One region of the Peribacillus sp. NPDC058002 genome, then DNA from elsewhere that is predicted to be linked to it. Evidence: riboswitches for the same ligand, from Rfam matches in the RefSeq annotation. Region 1 holds a riboswitch; the other holds the start of a gene.
The links. A riboswitch is a leader RNA that binds a small molecule or an ion and turns the genes downstream of it on or off. The one in region 1 is predicted to bind S-adenosylmethionine.
Positions count from the first base shown of each region.

Region 1 (9,571 bases):
ATTGGAATTACAGGATTTATCTTTTGGCTCGGCATTTCCATCAGCCATTACCGTTTCCGGAAAGCATTCATCGCTCAAGGCCATTCATTGGAGAAGCTGCCATATAAGGCATTATGGTTTCCGATTGGACCGATCTTTGCCATTTTAATTGGCATGATTGTCATCCTGTCCCAAAATATCCAAGCATTTTTCTCAGATCACATCGATTGGGGCAGTGTTATAGCTGCATACCTGGGAATCCCGCTTTTCCTTGGTCTATGGTTTGGCTATAAACTGGTAAGAAAAACTAAATTCGTTAAAATTGATGAAGTAGAATTTGATTTTGACAAAAAATATGAATGAACAAGCTTAAAGTAAAATCAGCCGGACAATGTAATTTTAAATTGTCCGGCTTTTACTTGTGTTCATTAACAAAATCCAGGAAGCTGATTCCTGGATTTTTATTTTTATTAAATGGAAATTTATACAAAAATGACAGGCGGTGTTATATGATAATCGTAAACTCTGCATAATTGCATGTACTGAACGACGGGGAAAGCTTTTACTATTTCCAATGGAAAGGGAAGGTGCACGGCTGATGACATTATTGACTCATTTAAAAGTATTGGATTTTTCAACGTTACTGCCAGGCCCATTTGCCACTTTGATGCTAGCGGATTTAGGAGCGGATGTTTTGAAGGTAGAGAGGCCGGGAGCAACGGATTCATGGGGTGTGAACCAATATCTTAACCGATCGAAAAAGTCGATCACACTTGATTTGAAACAATCTGAGTCCATTGAATCCGTAAAAAATCTAGTGAAGGAATACGATATCGTCATTGAACAGTTCCGTCCAGGTGTCATGGAACGCCTAGGGCTAGGATATGAGGCATTAAAATGGATCAATCCGAAGCTGATTTACTGTTCCATCACGGGCTTCGGCCAGACCGGTCCCTATAAAGACCGACCGGGACATGATATCAATTATATTTCGATTGCAGGCTTATCAGGCTATTCCGGTACAAAAAAGGACGGCCCGGCAAAAAACGGAACCCAAATAGCAGATCTTGCCGGAGGATCCCTGCATGCTGTTATCGGTATATTATCTGCAGTCATTCACCGGGAAAGAACGGGATTCGGCCAAGCCATCGACATCAGCATGACCGACTGCAGTTTTGCGTTGAATGCCATCTCCGCACCCCTGAATTTACAAGGGGGCCTCGAGCTTGAACCAGAAAAACTGATGTTGAACGGAGGATCCTTTTATGACTTTTACGAAACGAAGGATGGACGCTATTTTTCGGTAGGAAGCCTAGAGCCCCCTTTTCGAAAAGCATTATGTGAAGCGATCAGTGCACCCGAATTGTATGAACTGAGCACCAAAAGTGATGAAGAAAGCGGAATCAGGTTTAAAACGGCCGTCCGACTGGCTTTCCTTGAACGGGATTTTCATGAATGGCAGGAAATATTCGCTGATTTCGAAGCCTGCGCAGAACCAGTTCTAACCTTCACTGAAGCGGCCGAACACCCCCAATTGAAGGAGAGGGGAATGATCGTCAAGGTACCGGACGGAAAAGGAAATGTCCAGAAGCAAATCGCTTGCCCGATCAAAACATCGGTTTTCACCCCTGAATATAAACATGCAGGCTTGAGGCCAGGACAAAACAACGCAGAAATTCTTCACACCCCCAATCGATAAAAGAAGATGTTAAGGCTATCAATTTTCCGAGTTTTTTCGGAAGGAGGTAGCCTGTTTCTTTGAATTAAGCTGGAGTCAGGCCAAAAACCTGGAAACAACCCGGATTAAGCAGAAGGAGAACAATAGCACTTGTGGTAAGCGATATATCGCTACTGTGAAAATTTACTAGTTATAACGAATGTGGGCAGGGTATCAGAGTAGCATCAAGTAGGAAATTGCTCAGGTAAGGAGGGTTGCATAAACATGTTTGGTCTCTCTGATATCATCAAATTTCTATTTTCCTTTTTTTTGATCATGCCGATCGTTACGCTGATACATTTGAGCGGGCATATTTTTTTTGTCACGATCTTTGGGGGATCAGAAAAGAAAATCTTGATCGGTTGTGGCAATAAGCTTTTCGCCTTTCGGAACATAGAGGTGAGGAAATATTATTTTTGGAATGGGACTTGCGAGTTCAAGGGATTGAAACATGATAATCGATTGACGAATACGCTGATCTATTTAGGAGGGGCTATCTTTAATTTAGTCAGCATGCTGATCATCTATAGCTTAGTGTATCAGGATATCCTGGACAGCTCGGTGGTCTGGTATCAATTCATCTATTTTTCTTTCTATGTTATGTTCTTCTCGTTGTTTCCGATGTATTTCTCGGACGGGTCGCCTAGTGATGGGAAGGCCGCGGAATTGGCCTTGAGGAACAAGCTGGAAGATAGGGTGACGGATGATATATTTGTGAAGAAAATGGATGATGATAGCTGCAAGTAAAAAAGGGACGTGCTGGTGGCCGTTCTTTTTTTTGTTCTCGGATTTTTGGAAGAATGTCTTTTACGCTTTTTATTATAAACCTAATCGGCACGCTTATATTGATGCCGATTAGATTGTTCGAATGGATTAAAGTCTCCGCTAAAAAATCATTCCCATACTTCTTTTGCTACATCAACGACGAATTTCAGCTTTTCCCATTGCTGTTCTTCGGTCAGCTTGTTGCCGTGATGGGTGGAGGCGAAGCCGCATTGCGGGCTTAAGCATAATTGTTCGAGAGGAACGAAGTGCGAGGCCTCTTTAATGCGTGCCTTAACAGCTTCCTTGTCTTCAATTTCCCCATTTTTTGAAGTGACGACACCCAGTACGACCTGTGCACCGCCATTTGGAATGTATTCCAATGGTTTGAAATCCCCTGAGCGTTGATCATCATATTCCAAGAAAAATCCATCCACCTTTTCTTTAGCCAATAAAGTTGGGGCGATACGGGCATAGCTTCCTTCAAATGCCCAAGTCGACTGGTAGTTCCCACGGCATAGGTGTGTTGTGACGACAAGGTCTTCTGGTTTGCCTTCCAATGCGCCATTAATTACGCGAAGTGCAAGATCGATTAACTGTTCCCTCGTATATTTTCCATCTTTGAACTGAAAATCCGGAGCTGAAAGTCTGGCAATATATACATCATCCAATTGAAGATAACGCACACCAGCTTCATAAAAGGCCTTCAAAGCATGCTGATATGCTTTGATGATATCATTTGCATAGTCTTCAATATCAGGGTAGATGTCTTCATTATGAATGCCTACAGCAAATAATTGATTCGGACTGGGAATGGTTTGCTTGGCAACGGCGCGTCCGTTCACGATTTTGTTCAATTCAATGAAGTCACGAATGAAAGGATGTTCAGGATTGAATGAAACCTTCCCGGTATTGCGAACGTTATATCTCTCTGTTTCCACACCATCGAACGTGAGCCCTTTTTCAGTCACATATCCCTCGATTCCATTTAAATGTTCGAGGAAGTCAAAGTGCCACCATGTACGTCTGAACTCACCGTCCGTCACGGCTTCCAATCCAACTTCAATTTGTTTTTCGACAATCCGATTGATTTCTTCGGTTTCAACTTCACGAAGCCGCTCTGCTGAAATGGTACCTTCCTTAAATTGCTTTCTGGCAACATGTAAACGTTCTGGTCTTAATAAACTTCCGACGTGATCGGCCTTGAATGGTGCTTTCGTTAATGTGATGGACATGTTGCATTCCTTCTTTCCTTTTAAAAATAAGGCTGTTTTCGCATACTTTGTTGCCATTTACCAAGTAATGTGGTGTGGTTGATTTCCCCTCCAGATGCCCGCCTTCCGCGGGTCTCACCTGTCCCGCTGCTCCCGCAGGAGTCTCGCACTTCCGCTCCAATCAACCTTAAATCGTTTCATTTTAAAAACAACAATCTTTACGAAAAGAGCCAAAAATAAAAAACCTCTTCTTAAAAATAAGAAGAGGTGTTGGCAACCAAGCTATACACTCTTCTTATCTTCAAGTTTTTACACTTCTGGAATTAGCACAGTACATGATCAGTCTGTTGCTGAGGCATCAAAGGGCCAGTCCCTCCACCTCTCTGGATAAGAGTTGTCTATTAAATTAATTATGACTATACAGGTAGTTTTTATAAAGGTCAAGGGTTGAAGGTGGAAGATTTTGAATATACAGATTATTGATATGTGTTACTACATCAGGGAACCCGGCATATGCTATAACCGAAGATTCATATGAGCGGCAGGAGGGGAATGCAAGGATGAGTACATTCAGTCCATTCAAAAATGGCATAACGATAACTTTAACTGAAGCCATGATAGAGAAAATCATAAGAAGGAAATCAGATGGTCAGGATATTAAAGTCGAGATTACGCCAAAACATATCGTGCTTTCCGGAACGACGGAAGTGAAAAAAATGATGTTTAAGAAAAACGTAGCTTTCCGGATTACATTAAAACCGGTTTCTGTGGAAAAAAGAACGATTTTATTTGAATTAGTGGAAATGGAACCAATTGACAGGAAATTCATAAACCAAAGGATATTTAACAGACCGCCATTTTTTGAATTTGAAAAAAGAACGATCAAAATGAATGTTAATGCCTGGAACATCGTGAGAAAAATTCCCGTTGGCACAATTAAATCGTATGAACTCGTCGAAGGTGCATTGAAAATGAAACTTACTTTATGATCGAGTTTACATACATCCTTAGCCGAAAACTATAAAGGGAGTGCCAGGTATGATAGTGTTATGGTGATATGGGTCATAAAAAATGTGTTTGATAAATCAAGCTCTTTAAAATATACTAAATGACTTGAAGTTTTGAGTTTTTCTGGGAATGAGGAGGATAATGATGGATCAGAAGATTTTGCCTGCTTCAGCAAGCATGAAGGATTTCGAAAGATTTTTAGAGAGTTCCTATGAAATAGGTGTGTTTCTTGATTTGCATATATCACAATTGAAAAACGTAAGTATGATGGCCAAGCAACATAATAAGAAAATGATATACCATGTCGATTTGATCCATGGCATAAGAAGTGATGAGTACGCGACAGAATTCATTTGTCAGGAATATAATCCATATGGGCTGATTTCGACTAAATCAAACGTTATATTGAAGGCGAAGCAAAAGGGGGTCATTGCCATCCAGCGAATCTTTTTAATAGATTCACATGCGCTTGAGAAAAGTTATAAGCTGGTGCAGAAAACCAAGCCGGATTATATCGAAGTATTGCCGGGCGCCATGCCATGGATGATAAAAGAAGTGAAGGAACGATTGCAGACACCGATTTTTGCAGGTGGCCTCATTCGTACTTCGGATGAAGTCCTGAATGCCCTCGATGCTGGAGCATCGTCAATCACCACTTCCAAAACTGAATTATGGGATATCGTTTAATAGGGGAAATTGAAAAAAAATACAGAAAAATAGATAAATTCCTCACAAATTATTGACAGCGTTTTCATAAACAAGTATATTTTACAGTACAAGTTAATAGATGTGACGGAGACTAGGAGATTCACAACAGATCTATTCATAATTTATATTATGAGGATAGTTCTGCTGTGAATCTCCTTTATTTGTTGGTAAGGTTTAAAAAATTATCAGGGGAGGGGTTTTATTCATGACTCCATTTTGGGGAGAAGTGTTAGGTACGATGATATTAGTTTTATTCGGAGCAGGCATTGGGGCTGGTTCATCCTTAAAGGGATCCTATGCAAAAGATGCCGGCTGGATCGTTATCACGATTGCGTGGGGATTGGCTGTTACCATGGGTGTTTTTGCAGTGGGCTCCATAAGCGGGGCGCATTTAAACCCGGCAGTCACAGTGGGGTTTGCCATTATTGGGGAATTTCCTTGGAGTGATGTGCCTGGTTACATCGTTGCCCAAATGATTGGCGCAATCCTTGGAGCAACTTTAGTATTCCTGCACTATTTGCCACACTGGAAAGCTACGGATGATCCAGGAGCGAAGCTTGGTGTGTTCGCGACCTCACCTGCAATCCCGCACACATTTTCAAATCTATTAAGTGAGATGATTGGAACTTTCATCCTTATTCTTGGTTTATTATTTATAGGTGCCAATCATTTTACGGAGGGTCTAAACCCATTCGCTGTCGGGTTATTGATTGTCGTGATCGGGATGTCACTTGGCGGAACGACAGGATACGCGATTAACCCGGCCCGCGATCTGGGGCCGCGCATCGCTCACTTTTTGCTGCCGATACCGGGGAAGGGCAATTCGAATTGGGGCTATTCATGGATTCCGGTCGTTGGACCGATTATTGGGGGTTCACTTGGTGCCGTTTGTTATAAAGCGTTCTTTATGGGAGAAATAACAGCAGGATTTTGGTCTGTTTTGGGTGCAAGCCTGGTACTATTGATATTAGCCTATGCATTTGGTAAAAAACAGTCACATGAAATGGAAAGCAGAAATATTGCCAGTTAATTAAAAGGAGGGGCATACACAATGGAAAAATACATTTTATCATTAGATCAAGGAACAACGAGTTCGCGGGCGATTTTATTTAACGAAAAGGGGGAAATCGTCCATTCCTCCCAAAAGGAATTCACGCAGCATTTCCCTAAACCAGGCTGGGTCGAGCATAACGCTAATGAGATTTGGGGATCGATCCTGGCAGTCATTGCCGGAGTACTATCTGAATCCGGTGTAAAGCCAGAGCAAATTGCCGGGATCGGGATCACCAATCAGCGTGAAACGGCAGTCGTTTGGGATAAGGAAACAGGTACCCCTGTCTATAATGCGATTGTATGGCAGTCCAGGCAAACAAGTGAAATCTGTGATGATTTGAAGGAAAAGGGACTTAATGATCTATTCCGGGATAAAACGGGATTGTTGATAGATGCTTATTTTTCCGGAACGAAAGTGAAATGGATCCTCGATAATGTCGAAGGGGCCCGGCAAAAGGCGGATGAAGGCAAGCTGTTATTCGGTACCATCGATACTTGGCTGATCTGGAAGCTATCAGGAGGAAAGGCTCATGTAACGGACTATTCCAATGCATCCCGGACATTGATGTACAATATCCATGAACTGAAATGGGATGAAGAACTGCTCGAGATATTGACTGTACCAAAATCGATGCTGCCGGAAGTAAGGCCTTCCTCTGAAGAATATGCACGTACGATCGAATATCATTTCTTCGGCCAATCGATTCCGATCGCCGGGGCAGCCGGTGATCAGCAGGCAGCATTATTCGGCCAAGCCTGCTTTAATGAAGGAATGGCTAAAAATACGTATGGAACAGGCTGTTTCATGCTCATGAATACAGGAGCCAAGGCTGTCAGTTCCGAACACGGACTATTGACGACACTTGCCTGGGGACTGAATGGAAAGGTCGAATATGCATTGGAAGGCAGCATATTCGTAGCGGGCTCCGCAATCCAATGGCTGCGCGATGGCCTGCGGATGCTTCATGATGCCAAGGACAGCGAAGCCTATGCAAAACGGGTGGAAAGTACGGATGGAGTATATGTGGTACCGGCTTTTGTAGGACTTGGAACCCCATATTGGGACAGCGAAGTGCGGGGAGCCGTTTTTGGTTTGACGCGCGGCACATCCAAAGAACATTTCATTCGTGCCACACTTGAATCATTGGCATATCAAACGAAGGATGTCCTTGATGCAATGGAGGCGGATTCAGGAATCGAGCTCCAGACATTAAGAGTGGATGGCGGGGCAGTCAAGAATGACTTCCTGATGCAATTCCAAAGCGACTTATTACGGGTGCCCGTCGAGAGGCCGACCATAAACGAAACTACAGCATTAGGTGCTGCATACTTAGCTGGCCTTGCTGTCGGGTATTGGAAGGATCAAGAAGAAATCTCCCGGCAATGGGCAGTAGACAAAACCTTTAAACACTCCATGGAAGAGCAAGATAGTGAAAAATTATATGAAGGCTGGAAAAAAGCTGTACATGCCGCCATGGCATTTAAATAAAAAACGAGGTGTATTCTTTCTCAAACGAGCTGGAGTATGCTATAATGAAATCAAGTTAATAACTCGGCCGGAGAACAGGAGAGACCATGAATGCGTTATCGTTAATTCGATAATGTCATTTATGGTCTCTTTTTTGTTTTCAATGGCAGATTAGGGATATTAATATCTATATAAACTATGCGAACAAATGAACCAATTGAATAGAATGACCGAACTCACGAGTAAATAGCGTGAACTCACGAGTTAAAGTGCAGAATTCACGAGTAAAAGTGCAGAATTCACGAGTAAACCGTGTGAATTCACGAGTAAAAGTGCAGAATTCACGAGTAAACCGTGTGAATTCACGAGTAAAAGTGCAGAATTCACGAGTAAACCGAGCAAATTCACGAGTAAAGCGCGAATTCACGAGTAAACCGTGTGAATTCACGAGTAAACTGCACGAATTCACGAGTAAAACGCACGAATTCACGAGTAAACGCAGAATTCACGTAAAAATAGAATGCAATACTTAAAGGAGGAGTCAGGCATGAGGTTTTCAAATATATATCGGGAAGAAACGATCGAACTTCTGAAAAAAGAGAAATATGATGTGGTTGTCATTGGCGGGGGAATTACCGGTGCAGGGATCGCCCTGGATGCAACGACCCGTGGAATGAAAGTGGCTTTGGTTGAAATGCAGGACTTTGCAGCAGGTACTTCAAGCCGTTCGACAAAACTTGTTCATGGCGGATTGCGGTATTTAAAGCAATTTGAAATAAAAATGGTTGCCGAGGTTGGTAAAGAGCGGGAAATCGTTTATGAAAATGGACCGCATGTTACCACACCGGAATGGATGCTGTTACCAATGCACAAAGGTGGCACCTTCGGGAAATTCAGTACTTCCATTGGCCTTCGGGTATATGATTTCCTTGCGGGGGTTAAAAAAGCTGAACGCAGGAAAATGCTTTCGGCGGAGGAAACGCTAAAGCGGGAGCCGCTCGTTAAGAAAGAGGGGCTGAAGGGCGGAGGCTATTATGTTGAATACCGGACAGATGATGCACGTCTGACGATCGAAGTGATGAAGGCGGCTGTCGATAAAGGTGCAACACCGATAAATTATACAAAAGTGGAAAAATTGTTATATGACAATGGCAAGGTGAACGGCGTCCAAGTTGCCGATTCACTATCAGGTGATTCTTATGAAATATACGCAGACAAAGTTATTAATGCAGCAGGTCCATGGGTCGATTCCATTCGTGAAAAGGACCAATCGAAAAAAGGGAAAACGCTGAAGTTATCCAAGGGTGTTCATGTGGTCATCGATCAATCGAAATTCCCGTTGAAGCAGGCGCTTTATTTTGATACGCCTGATGGCAGGATGATTTTTGCCATCCCGAGAGCCGGTAAGGCTTATGTAGGGACTACGGACACTTTTTATGATGGTGATCCTGCAGTGCCGACCGTTACGTCCGAAGACCGTGCCTATTTATTAAAGTCGATACATTATATGTTTCCAGAAGTGAACATTACGGGTGACGATATTGAATCAAGCTGGGCTGGAGTGAGGCCGTTGATTCTTGAAGAAGGGAAAGATCCTTCTGAAATATCAAGGAAGGATGAAATTTGGGAGTCCGATTCGGGCCTTATCACGATTGCTGGAGG
Region 1 is NZ_JBHVQU010000021.1:27,624-37,194, forward strand. Features, by position in the region: gene ACFVSH_RS06725 (amino acid permease) at 1-342, shown strand, start outside; gene ACFVSH_RS06730 (CaiB/BaiF CoA transferase family protein) at 578-1,678, shown strand; gene ACFVSH_RS06735 (hypothetical protein) at 1,922-2,443, shown strand; gene ACFVSH_RS06740 (5-methyltetrahydropteroyltriglutamate--homocysteine S-methyltransferase) at 2,590-3,693, opposite strand; SAM riboswitch class I at 3,965-4,066, opposite strand; gene ACFVSH_RS06745 (hypothetical protein) at 4,233-4,661, shown strand; gene ACFVSH_RS06750 (glycerol-3-phosphate responsive antiterminator) at 4,825-5,367, shown strand; gene ACFVSH_RS06755 (MIP/aquaporin family protein) at 5,594-6,418, shown strand; gene glpK (glycerol kinase GlpK) at 6,440-7,930, shown strand; gene ACFVSH_RS06765 (glycerol-3-phosphate dehydrogenase/oxidase) at 8,457-9,571, shown strand, end outside.

Region 2 (9,571 bases), on a different contig from region 1:
ACGGATTCTTATTTCGAATGGCTAAGAGTGATTAATAATTTGATAGATACCATTGAATTGAACCATGCTGATGTATGGGATGAGCTTTCCGTCTATTACAGGGATGCATATGCAGGTCTTTTAGAAGGAACGCACCTAATCAAAGATTTAAGTCCTGTCGTGCCAAGGTTACTGGAAAACTGGCTCAAAATCGCAGATGGGGAGCTCTCGTTGTTTGCGGCGGCATCCGCGTTGTCCTGGAATGAAATCTTCCCGGATACGATCAATGCGCTGGTCATTCAGGATGCAGAAAGCCTGTTGGTGAAATCGCCTAAATTAGGAGGCGGACTGGAAGCGGGAGAGAAACTGTTCAATTCCATTATCCAGTGGGCTGAAGATAATGACCTAAAGGTTGGCAATAAGCTTAAATGGATGGTTGAGGGGCTTAAGGATACCGGAAATTTCAATCTTCTTCTTGTAGGAAGTACAGGAAATGGCAAGACATCCTTCATTCAGTCAATTGTTGGCGAGAGCATTGCCGCTGAAGATCATTCATCCTTAGTCAGTGTCAAAGACGGGGATGATTTGGAAATTCTTGAAATTACCGATACAGATAGAAAGGTTGTCATGGAGCTAGCTGAATTGGATGAAACACGCCGCCAGCGCGGGACTATTGTTGATGTGACAATCATAAGTGACTACCTAAGAAATAATGGTCTGCGATTATTGGATACACCGGGGTTCAATGGGGAAAAAAGCGTGGAATCCGATTTCCAAGGCTATTTACATGGCAGTGATGGACTGATGTTCGTCCTGGACGCCCGGGCGCCTTTCACCGGCAGCGAACGGGATCTGTTATTGGAAATTCAAATGATGGCTCCGAAACTGCCGATTCATTTCTTATTAAATAAAATGGATACGATATACAGTGATCAGGTCGCAGTCCGGATGGAAGACGAAACATGGGATAAAGTGAATGCATATTTCCCGAATGCGAAAGTATTCGCTTTCTCCAAACTTTATGATAGCAAGCAGCAATTGAAGGACCTTTCAGCCTTCCTTCAATCGAATTACCAAGATGAGAATTGGAAGGAAAGAAGATCAGAGAAAATCCTTGCATTCATTCGTAAAACTTTATCTTATCTGTTAGAAAAACGGGCAGCCAATGAGCGGAAATGCGAGCATTCCATCTCTTGGAATGAACAGATGGAAGTCAAACTGAATGGGGCGGTCAATCAACTGGCTGATTTGGAAAAAGAAAAAAGTGAAAATATCATAAGGTCTTATCGTCTGCTTAAGGATGAAGTGAAAAATCAGCTTTCTACTAAAATTCCTGAATTACTGAAGGATTGCTCTAAATCATTAACGGAAAGCAGTGATTTCAGTCAGGTCCATGTACAGTTAAACCAAGAAATGAATGAGCGGATTCAAAACTTCATTTCTGATAAGATCATGCCTCAATATTATCGTTCTCTACAAGACTGGATTGCCAGTTCCCAAATGGAGTTTTCACAAAGCCAGCAGTTTATGGATGAGATGAGTGCCGGATTCAATGAATTATACAAAGAAGAACGGATTACGCTTGCAGGAGACTTCAGGGTATTGGATGACTGGCGCCGTGATGCCGATCGGATGACAAGCAGTATCCGCATCGAAAACGTTAATATCCTTTTGCGCAGGACTCCATCACAATTGCTGCTTAAAGGAGCAGGGAAGCTGTTTGGGGCGATACCGCAAAATAAAGCCAATATGTACAATCGTTATAAGAAATATCTGGAAAGTGAAGATTACCTGGATGTTGCGGAAATGATCACGGAACGTTTCCTTACCCAATTTGGATTGTTTGAAAAATCTTTGGATCGGGACATCTCACTTTTCTATCGCAGTTCATTTGCTTTACTTCAAAAAACGATTGAACAAACGCAGACCGAGATTAAAGACTACCAGGCTGCATTGGAGCATATGAAAGAAAATCCGGAAGTTTACCGTGACCCGATCACTTTGTTCGAAGTGAAATTAAGGCAGTTGGAGAGGCTTGAAAAAATCGAGAAAAAGCGTCTAGCCCAGCTTCAAAGAAAATAAAAAATAACAAGGAACATTTCAAATATTCAAAAATCTATTGACTTTACGACTATATCCCTATAAAGTGATAATTACGAAAACGTAACACAATATATCTCTTATCAAGAGTGGCGGAGGGACTGGCCCTAAGATGCCCAGCAACCGTTCCATTAGGAATTGGTGCTAAATCCTGCAAAACAGAAATGTTTTGACAGATAAGAGAGGGACAAGTCTGCAAAACAGCTGATTAAACCTCTCTATATTAGAGAGGTTTTTATTTTGGGATTTACACCAACTAAACTGATAAGACTAAATTGAAAATATGGAGGGAAAACAAGATGAGAAGGTCTATTAAAGGAATATTCATTTCAGCCATCGCTTCGGCTTTGCTTTTAACAGGGTGCTCCACTGGGCAGAGTTCCACAGAATCGAAGAAAGAAGAAAAAGTATCATTTGAAAATGTACCGGAAAGATTTGCAGATGGGGATGGAGCCAAGATCAAAGTGATCCGAAAAATTGGCGGTGATGATCATACGGCCCAATACCTGGCGGGGGCGAAGGAAGAAGGGGAAGCACTGGGATTTCAAGTGGATACATATACAGCCAATGGTGATACGGCTAAATTTCATGATGCGATAGCGCAGGCTTTGGAGGAAGATTACGACGGGTATATCATTTCCCATGGTGATGATGCAGCAACTGTGAATGACGTTCAGAAGTTGGTTGATGCAGGTAAAAGCGTTGTCACGTTCGATTCAATAAGCGAACTATCTAAAATTGATGGCGTGACATTAACCTCACAGGATGATGAAGCGTTGGCCACACTGGCTTTTGATAAACTGTTAAAAGAGCAGAAAGGTGAAGCGGCAATTGCCTATCTTTGGGTGGATGGTTTCCCGCCAATGGTAAGAAGAAATGCAGTCTATCAGGAAAAACTAAAAGAAAATCCTGGGATTAAAGAAGTCGAAAGATTCGGGGTGGCATCTGCTGATACTTCGGTTCAGACACAAAATGCTGTAGCCGCAATGTTGAATAAATACCCTAAAGGTAAATTGGATGCCATTTTCGCAACTTGGGATGCCTTTGCCATCGGTGCAGCCCGGGCGATTAAAGAAGCGGGCCGCGATGAAGTGAAGATATATGGTGTTGATGTATCTAATGCAGATCTCCAGGAAATCCAATCGGCTGATAGCTCATGGTCCTACACGGCAGCGGTCGATCCCAAGCTGATCGGTGCAGTGAATATGAGGATATTGGCTAAAAAATTAGCGGGCGAAGATACTCCGCAAACCTATGACTTAGAGGCTTCACTTATTTCACAAAAGCAAGTCCGGGCTTCAAAGGAAGCGGTAAACATGGCAAATCTGTCTGGTATTGTCGATGGTTGGGGTGAATCTACGGAATTTGAAGAAGATTGGATGAAAGTTTTGAAAGACCATTATAAAAAGTAAAAAGAGACACTCTCTTTCCAGTGAAGGGAGTGTCTGTTCAATAAGGGGGAATGGACATGGGCACGCAACTAGAAATGAAGAAGATTTCGATTGAATTTCCAGGGGTGAAGGCGCTGAGTGAAGTTGACTTTTCCGTTCAATCAGGGACAGCCCACGCATTGGTCGGTGCAAACGGAGCAGGAAAATCGACGTTAATGAAAGTTTTATCGGGAGCCCATGTTCATTATTCAGGTGACATTTTCATTGATGGGATGAGGCGGGATATCCGCTCGCCAAAAGCGGCTCAGGAACAAGGCATTCAAATTGTTTATCAGGAAGTGGATACAGCCCTCATCCCTTACTTAACGGTTGGGGAAAATGTAATGTTGAATGATATGGTCCAAAACATGGGAAAAAAACAGAGGGTCCAATGGAAAGAGCTGCACAAACAAGCCTCTTATATTCTTGAAGATATGAAAATTCGTGTCCCTTCGAAAAAGCTGGTAAGAGATCTTACCTTGGCTGAAAAACAAATGGTCCTGATAGCAAGGGCCGTTTCGACAGAATGCAAATTCCTGATTCTCGATGAGCCAACTGCTCCGTTAAGTCATACGGAGACGACAGAACTTTTTCGAATTGTAAATGAATTAAAGCAAAAAGGCGTGGGAATCATTTTCATTTCACATCGTCTGCCTGAGATTTTTGAAATCTGTGAGGAAATTACGATCATGAGGAATGGGGAGCGTGTCACTTGTCGAAAGAAGGAGGACATGACCCGTAACGAAGTGGTAGAGAATATGCTCGGTAAAACCATGGATGACCAATTTCCAGAAGTGAATGCTTCGATCGGAGACGTCATTCTGGAAGTGAGCGGATTGTCAGATGCCGAGAAAGTCAAGAATGTTAATCTGAATGTTAAAGCAGGCGAGATAATCGGCTTGGCAGGGTTAGTCGGAGCGGGAAAAACGGAGCTCTGTAAAACCCTTTTCGGTCATACTTCGATCACAGCGGGAGAAGTAGTCCTGAATGGTCGTAAGCTTTCTTTGAAATCACCGCACGAAGCAGTAAAAAGCGGTCTGGCACTTGTACCTGAGGAACGCAGGAAAGAAGGGGTCCTCGTTCAGGAATCAGTCTCGGCGAATTTGACTGCAGCCAGCCTCGGCAAATTCTGCAAGACGTTCAGTTTCGTGAATCGTAAGGCGGAAAAGGAAAAGGCGAAGGAAATAATCGCAAGTCTCGGCATTAAAACTCCTTCAGGGGAAGCGATTGTCGAAAACCTTTCAGGTGGTAACCAGCAAAAAGTTGCCATCGGAAAATGGCTTATGGCCGATGCGGAAGTATACATATTCGATGAACCAACGAAAGGGGTCGATGTTGGAGCCAAGAAGGATATATTCGAATTGATTGCAAAGCTTGCAAGGAATGGGAAAGCGGTCATTTATGCATCATCCGAGCTTTCCGAAATCATCGGCATTACCAACCGGACATATGTGTTATATGACGGGAGCACTGTCATCGAATTAGAAACGAGCAAAACGAATGAAGAAGAACTACTATTCTATTCAACAGGAGGAAAATAGGATGAGCATACCCATTCCTGTTACGCAGACAGCGAAAGCGAAGAAAAGGCCGGAACTATTCGACTTTTTATATAAATACGGCACAATATTGACGATTATCATTCTGATTGGAATTTTTGCCGTGTCCAATCCAGCTTTCATTCAAACGAATAATCTGATCAACATCCTGCGTTCCATTTCAATCGTGACCATCATTGCGATCGGCATTACGATATCCCTGACCGTGGATGGCTTCGACCTTTCCGTAGGATCCGTCGCATCATTGGCAAATGCCATCGTCATATCAATGTTCGTCTGGTTTTCGCAGGATACATTAATCGCCATCTTAGCTGCGATCGGCGCCTCACTTGTCGTAGGGGCTTTGAATTCATTCATGATCGTTAAATTGAGAATTCCCGACATGCTGATGACATTGGCTACCATGTTCATTATCCAGGGAATTGCCCTTACTTATACAAAAGGGGCAACGGTTTCGCAAAATATGGTCATGCCCGACGGAACATTCGCAACAGGTCTGATCAGTCCATTTTTCGCCAAAATTGGCCAGGTACCATGGATAATCCTGATCATGGCAGTCATTGTGATTGCGACCCATATCTTTTTGACTTATACGAAGCATGGTCGTTATATGTACATTATTGGGGGAAATAAGGAAGCGGCGAGACTTTCCGGGATATCGGTCAAAAAATATAAAATCCTTGCCTATCTGCTTTCAGCTCTATTAGCTGCAGTCGGGGGGATTGTCCTAGCTTCAAGGGTCATGACATCGGAAATCAATTCAGGGTCCCCCTATTTAATGGATGCCGTTGCGGCTGCCTTCATTGGTTCCTCCGTTTTAGGAGCGGGAAAACCGAATGCATTTGGAACCTTTGTCGGTGCAGTCTTGATTGGAATCCTTCAAAACGGTTTGATCATGATGTCCGTTCCGTATTATGCGATGGATATCGTCAAAGGAACAGTGCTGGCCCTTGCGCTCGCGGTAACCTATTACAAACAAAAACACTAAAATGGTTTCGTCCCGTTAATCTACAGAAATCCTATAATTGTGAATTTTTGAAGATTGATTAAAATCCTGTTGGAATTCAACAGGATTTTTTCCTTATTAAAAAGGGACGGTTCATGGAATTTTCGCATCTTCATCATTTTACTTAATAATAATGATCTTTTTTATTACGCTAAAATGGGGACAGGAGGACTTTTTGATCCCTCATTGTTGGAGTATAAACATTGACCGCAGTTGTGAATTTTTACAGGGCCCTTATTTTCCTTTTAATAACATTATAAACGATTACATATTGGGTGGATTCTGGCATTTACTTTATTTAATCTATTGGGATATTTGGTATATTATTTATTCGGAAAAAGATACGAATATTAAAAACTTCTATTGTTACCGTTACGGTTAGGAAATTAAAAGTGGTAATACCGGATTTCTCTTTAGATAACTGAGTTTGTAGACAAAAGGGGTCCATCTAAAAAAAAAGCAAAGTTGATTGGAGCGGAAGGCGCGAGACTCCTGCTTAGAAAAGCGAGTGCTTGAAGAGGAAATCAACGTTCCCATTATACAACCCCACAAAAAAACTGTTGGCAAACTATGATTATCTAGTTTGTCTGCCCTTGTGGTTCACCCGTCACTTCCGCGTAACAGGATGTTCTGGCTACGATATACGTTCCTATTTTGGAGCAGAATCTTCTTAATTATCAGTAGCGATCGTTCTTTGTCGTTCAGCTCTTTTTTTCTTATGGGTTTAAAGTGACCGGTAGTTGCATAAGATTTTTTTTACTTTATAATTAGTACCAGGTATTAATATCAGTTATAAAATTGATGCAATTCATAACACGAGGTGGTTATTTTATGTTCAAATCCAAAGCACGTATTACAGCGATAGGTTCTTATGTTCCAGATAAAAGGCTAACAAATAAGGACTTAGAAAGAATGGTTGAAACCAATGATGAATGGATTGTTAAACGGACTGGTATTAAAGAGCGAAGAATTGCACATGAAGAAGAGTTTACTAGTGAAATAAGTTATAAAGCTGTAAAGGATTTAATGAAACGGTATGATAAATCTGTCGAAGATGTTGATATGATTATTGTCTGTACATTCACACCTGATTTCAACACTCCTAGCGTAGCTTCTTTAGTCCAAGCAAAGCTAGGTATTAAGAATACTGGAGCTATTGATTTAAACGCTGCTTGTGCAGGCTTTACTTATGGGCTGCATGTAGCTAATGGATTAGTAACATCTGGTTTAAACAAGAAAGTTCTTGTTATTGCAGCCGATACTTTATCCAAAATTATGGACTATGAAGATCGAGCCACTTGTATTTTATTTGGAGATGGTGGAGGAGCGGTTCTTGTAGAATATGATGAAAAACAGCCAAGTTTTATTTCGTCACATTTATATTCGGAAGGAGAAGGCGGAAAATATTTATATAGTACAAACCTATCGACACGTATAAATGGTGAAGACTTGAATAATAGTGGTAACCTTGTTCAAAATGGACGTGAGGTTTATAAATGGGCTGTTACTACTGTTCCAAAAGGAATGCAAACTGTGATGAAAAATACGGATTTTCATTTGAATGATGTGGATTGGTTTGTTCCGCATAGTGCAAATTTAAGAATGATTGAGTCAATATGCGATAGAAGCGGTTTTCCAATTGAGCGTACATTATATAGCTTAGTGGAGTATGGAAATACTTCCTCAGCAACAATACCATTAGCTTTAGATCAAGGAGTAAGCGAAGGAAAGCTCAATCATGGTGAGAAGATTTTATTATATGGTTTCGGTGGTGGGTTAGCACAAGCAGGATTGCTTATCAATTGGACCCTATAACACTTTTTTCTGCTACTGGTCAGCAGCTTTGTTCTTATTGATATAAAGGGTCAGTTTAAGTTAACAAGGATACTAAAATAACAAAAGACACCGTACTTATAGGTATGGTGTCTTTGAATTATCTTAAGGGATTTCAAAACCTCCAAATGGGCGGAAGTTACCTTTAGTAAGAAGTTTGGGTTGGTTAATGATAAGTGAACAGTGCCAAAATATCATGTTTACTCCAATATTTATCGGGAATGCTATTTAATGTAAATATTCCTGGAATTTGAGGAGGAAATTTCAACATGCTTGATGCTAAGACCATAGAAATCGTTCAGTCAACAGCACCAGTTCTCAAGGAACATAGTAAACCAATTGGAAAGAGATTTTATGAATTACTATTTTCAAAAGCTCCTGATTTGTATAATCTTTTTAACCAAACGAACCAAAAAAGAGGAATTCAACAAGAGGCCTTGGGATATGCTGTCTATGCTGCAGGAGAACATATTACGAACCTTGAAGCGATAAAACCGGTAATTAAAAGAGTTACTGAGAAACATCGTGCCATAGGAGTCAAGCCTGAACAGTATCCGGTTGTAGGTGAAACGTTGCTTCAAGCAGTTAAAGATGTATTGGGTGACGCAGCTACAGCTGAAATCATAGAGGCATGGGGAAAGGCCTATGGCTATATTGCAGATGCCTTTATTGATATTGAAAAAAACCTATATGAGGAAACAGAACAACAGCCTGGTGGATGGGAAGGATATCGAAGCTTCAATATCGAAAAAAAGATAAAAGAAAGTGATATGGTAACCTCCTTTTATCTAAAGCCTAGAGATGGAAAACCCATTGCCTCCTATCATGCTGGGCAATACTTGACACTTAAGGCTGAAATTCCTGGCGAGAAATATACGCACATACGCCATTACAGTCTTTCGGATTCACCTGGTAAGGATTACTACCGAATTAGTGTTAAACGTGAAGATGCACATGGAGATGCTCCATCTGGAATTGTATCTAACTATTTACATAAACAGCTGGAAGTTGGAGACGTGCTGCAATTTTCTGCTCCTGCAGGTGACTTCGAACTGGATAACACCGATTTACCCGTTGTTCTGATTAGTGGGGGTATTGGAATTACACCTTTACTTAGCATGTTAAACACCATTATAGAAAAGCAACCACAACGTCAGGTTACGTTTATCCATGCAACAAGCAATAGTCAAACACATGCTTTTAAAGATCATCTGCAACAAATAGTGAATGAACACCAACATATAAAATCATATGTAGTCTATGGTACACCAACAGAAGCTGACCGAACCTCTGGACATTTTGATAAAGAAGGATACGTGGGTTTAGACTTCCTGCAATCTATCGTTCCATCAAAAGAAGCGGATTTTTATTTCTGCGGACCTATTCCTTTTATGGAAGCAATCAATGAGGCCCTGAATAAATGGAGTGTATCGAAAGACCATATTCATTATGAAGTATTTAGTCCACTCGCTATTTTAGGAGAAAAATAAGTAAAAAGTGAACCCAAAAAGTTAGGCACTTTATTTAATTATGCTGCCTTGAGGGCATGAACCCGGTAATCTACCGGGCTCATGCCCTTTAATTTTATCTTGATTCGTAGAAAATTGCAGTGATGTTTGAAATGCTCCATGCTTTCAAATTCAGAGGGGAGTACTCTAATGCAG
Region 2 is NZ_JBHVQU010000020.1:33,359-42,929, forward strand. Features, by position in the region: gene ACFVSH_RS06525 (GTPase domain-containing protein) at 1-2,061, shown strand, start outside; SAM riboswitch class I at 2,157-2,262, shown strand; gene ACFVSH_RS06530 (sugar ABC transporter substrate-binding protein) at 2,379-3,491, shown strand; gene ACFVSH_RS06535 (sugar ABC transporter ATP-binding protein) at 3,548-5,050, shown strand; gene ACFVSH_RS06540 (ABC transporter permease) at 5,052-6,056, shown strand; gene ACFVSH_RS06545 (ketoacyl-ACP synthase III) at 6,906-7,889, shown strand; gene hmpA (NO-inducible flavohemoprotein) at 8,177-9,397, shown strand.
Region 2: another riboswitch for S-adenosylmethionine. It lies ahead of ACFVSH_RS06530 (sugar ABC transporter substrate-binding protein); the one in region 1 lies ahead of ACFVSH_RS06740 (5-methyltetrahydropteroyltriglutamate--homocysteine S-methyltransferase).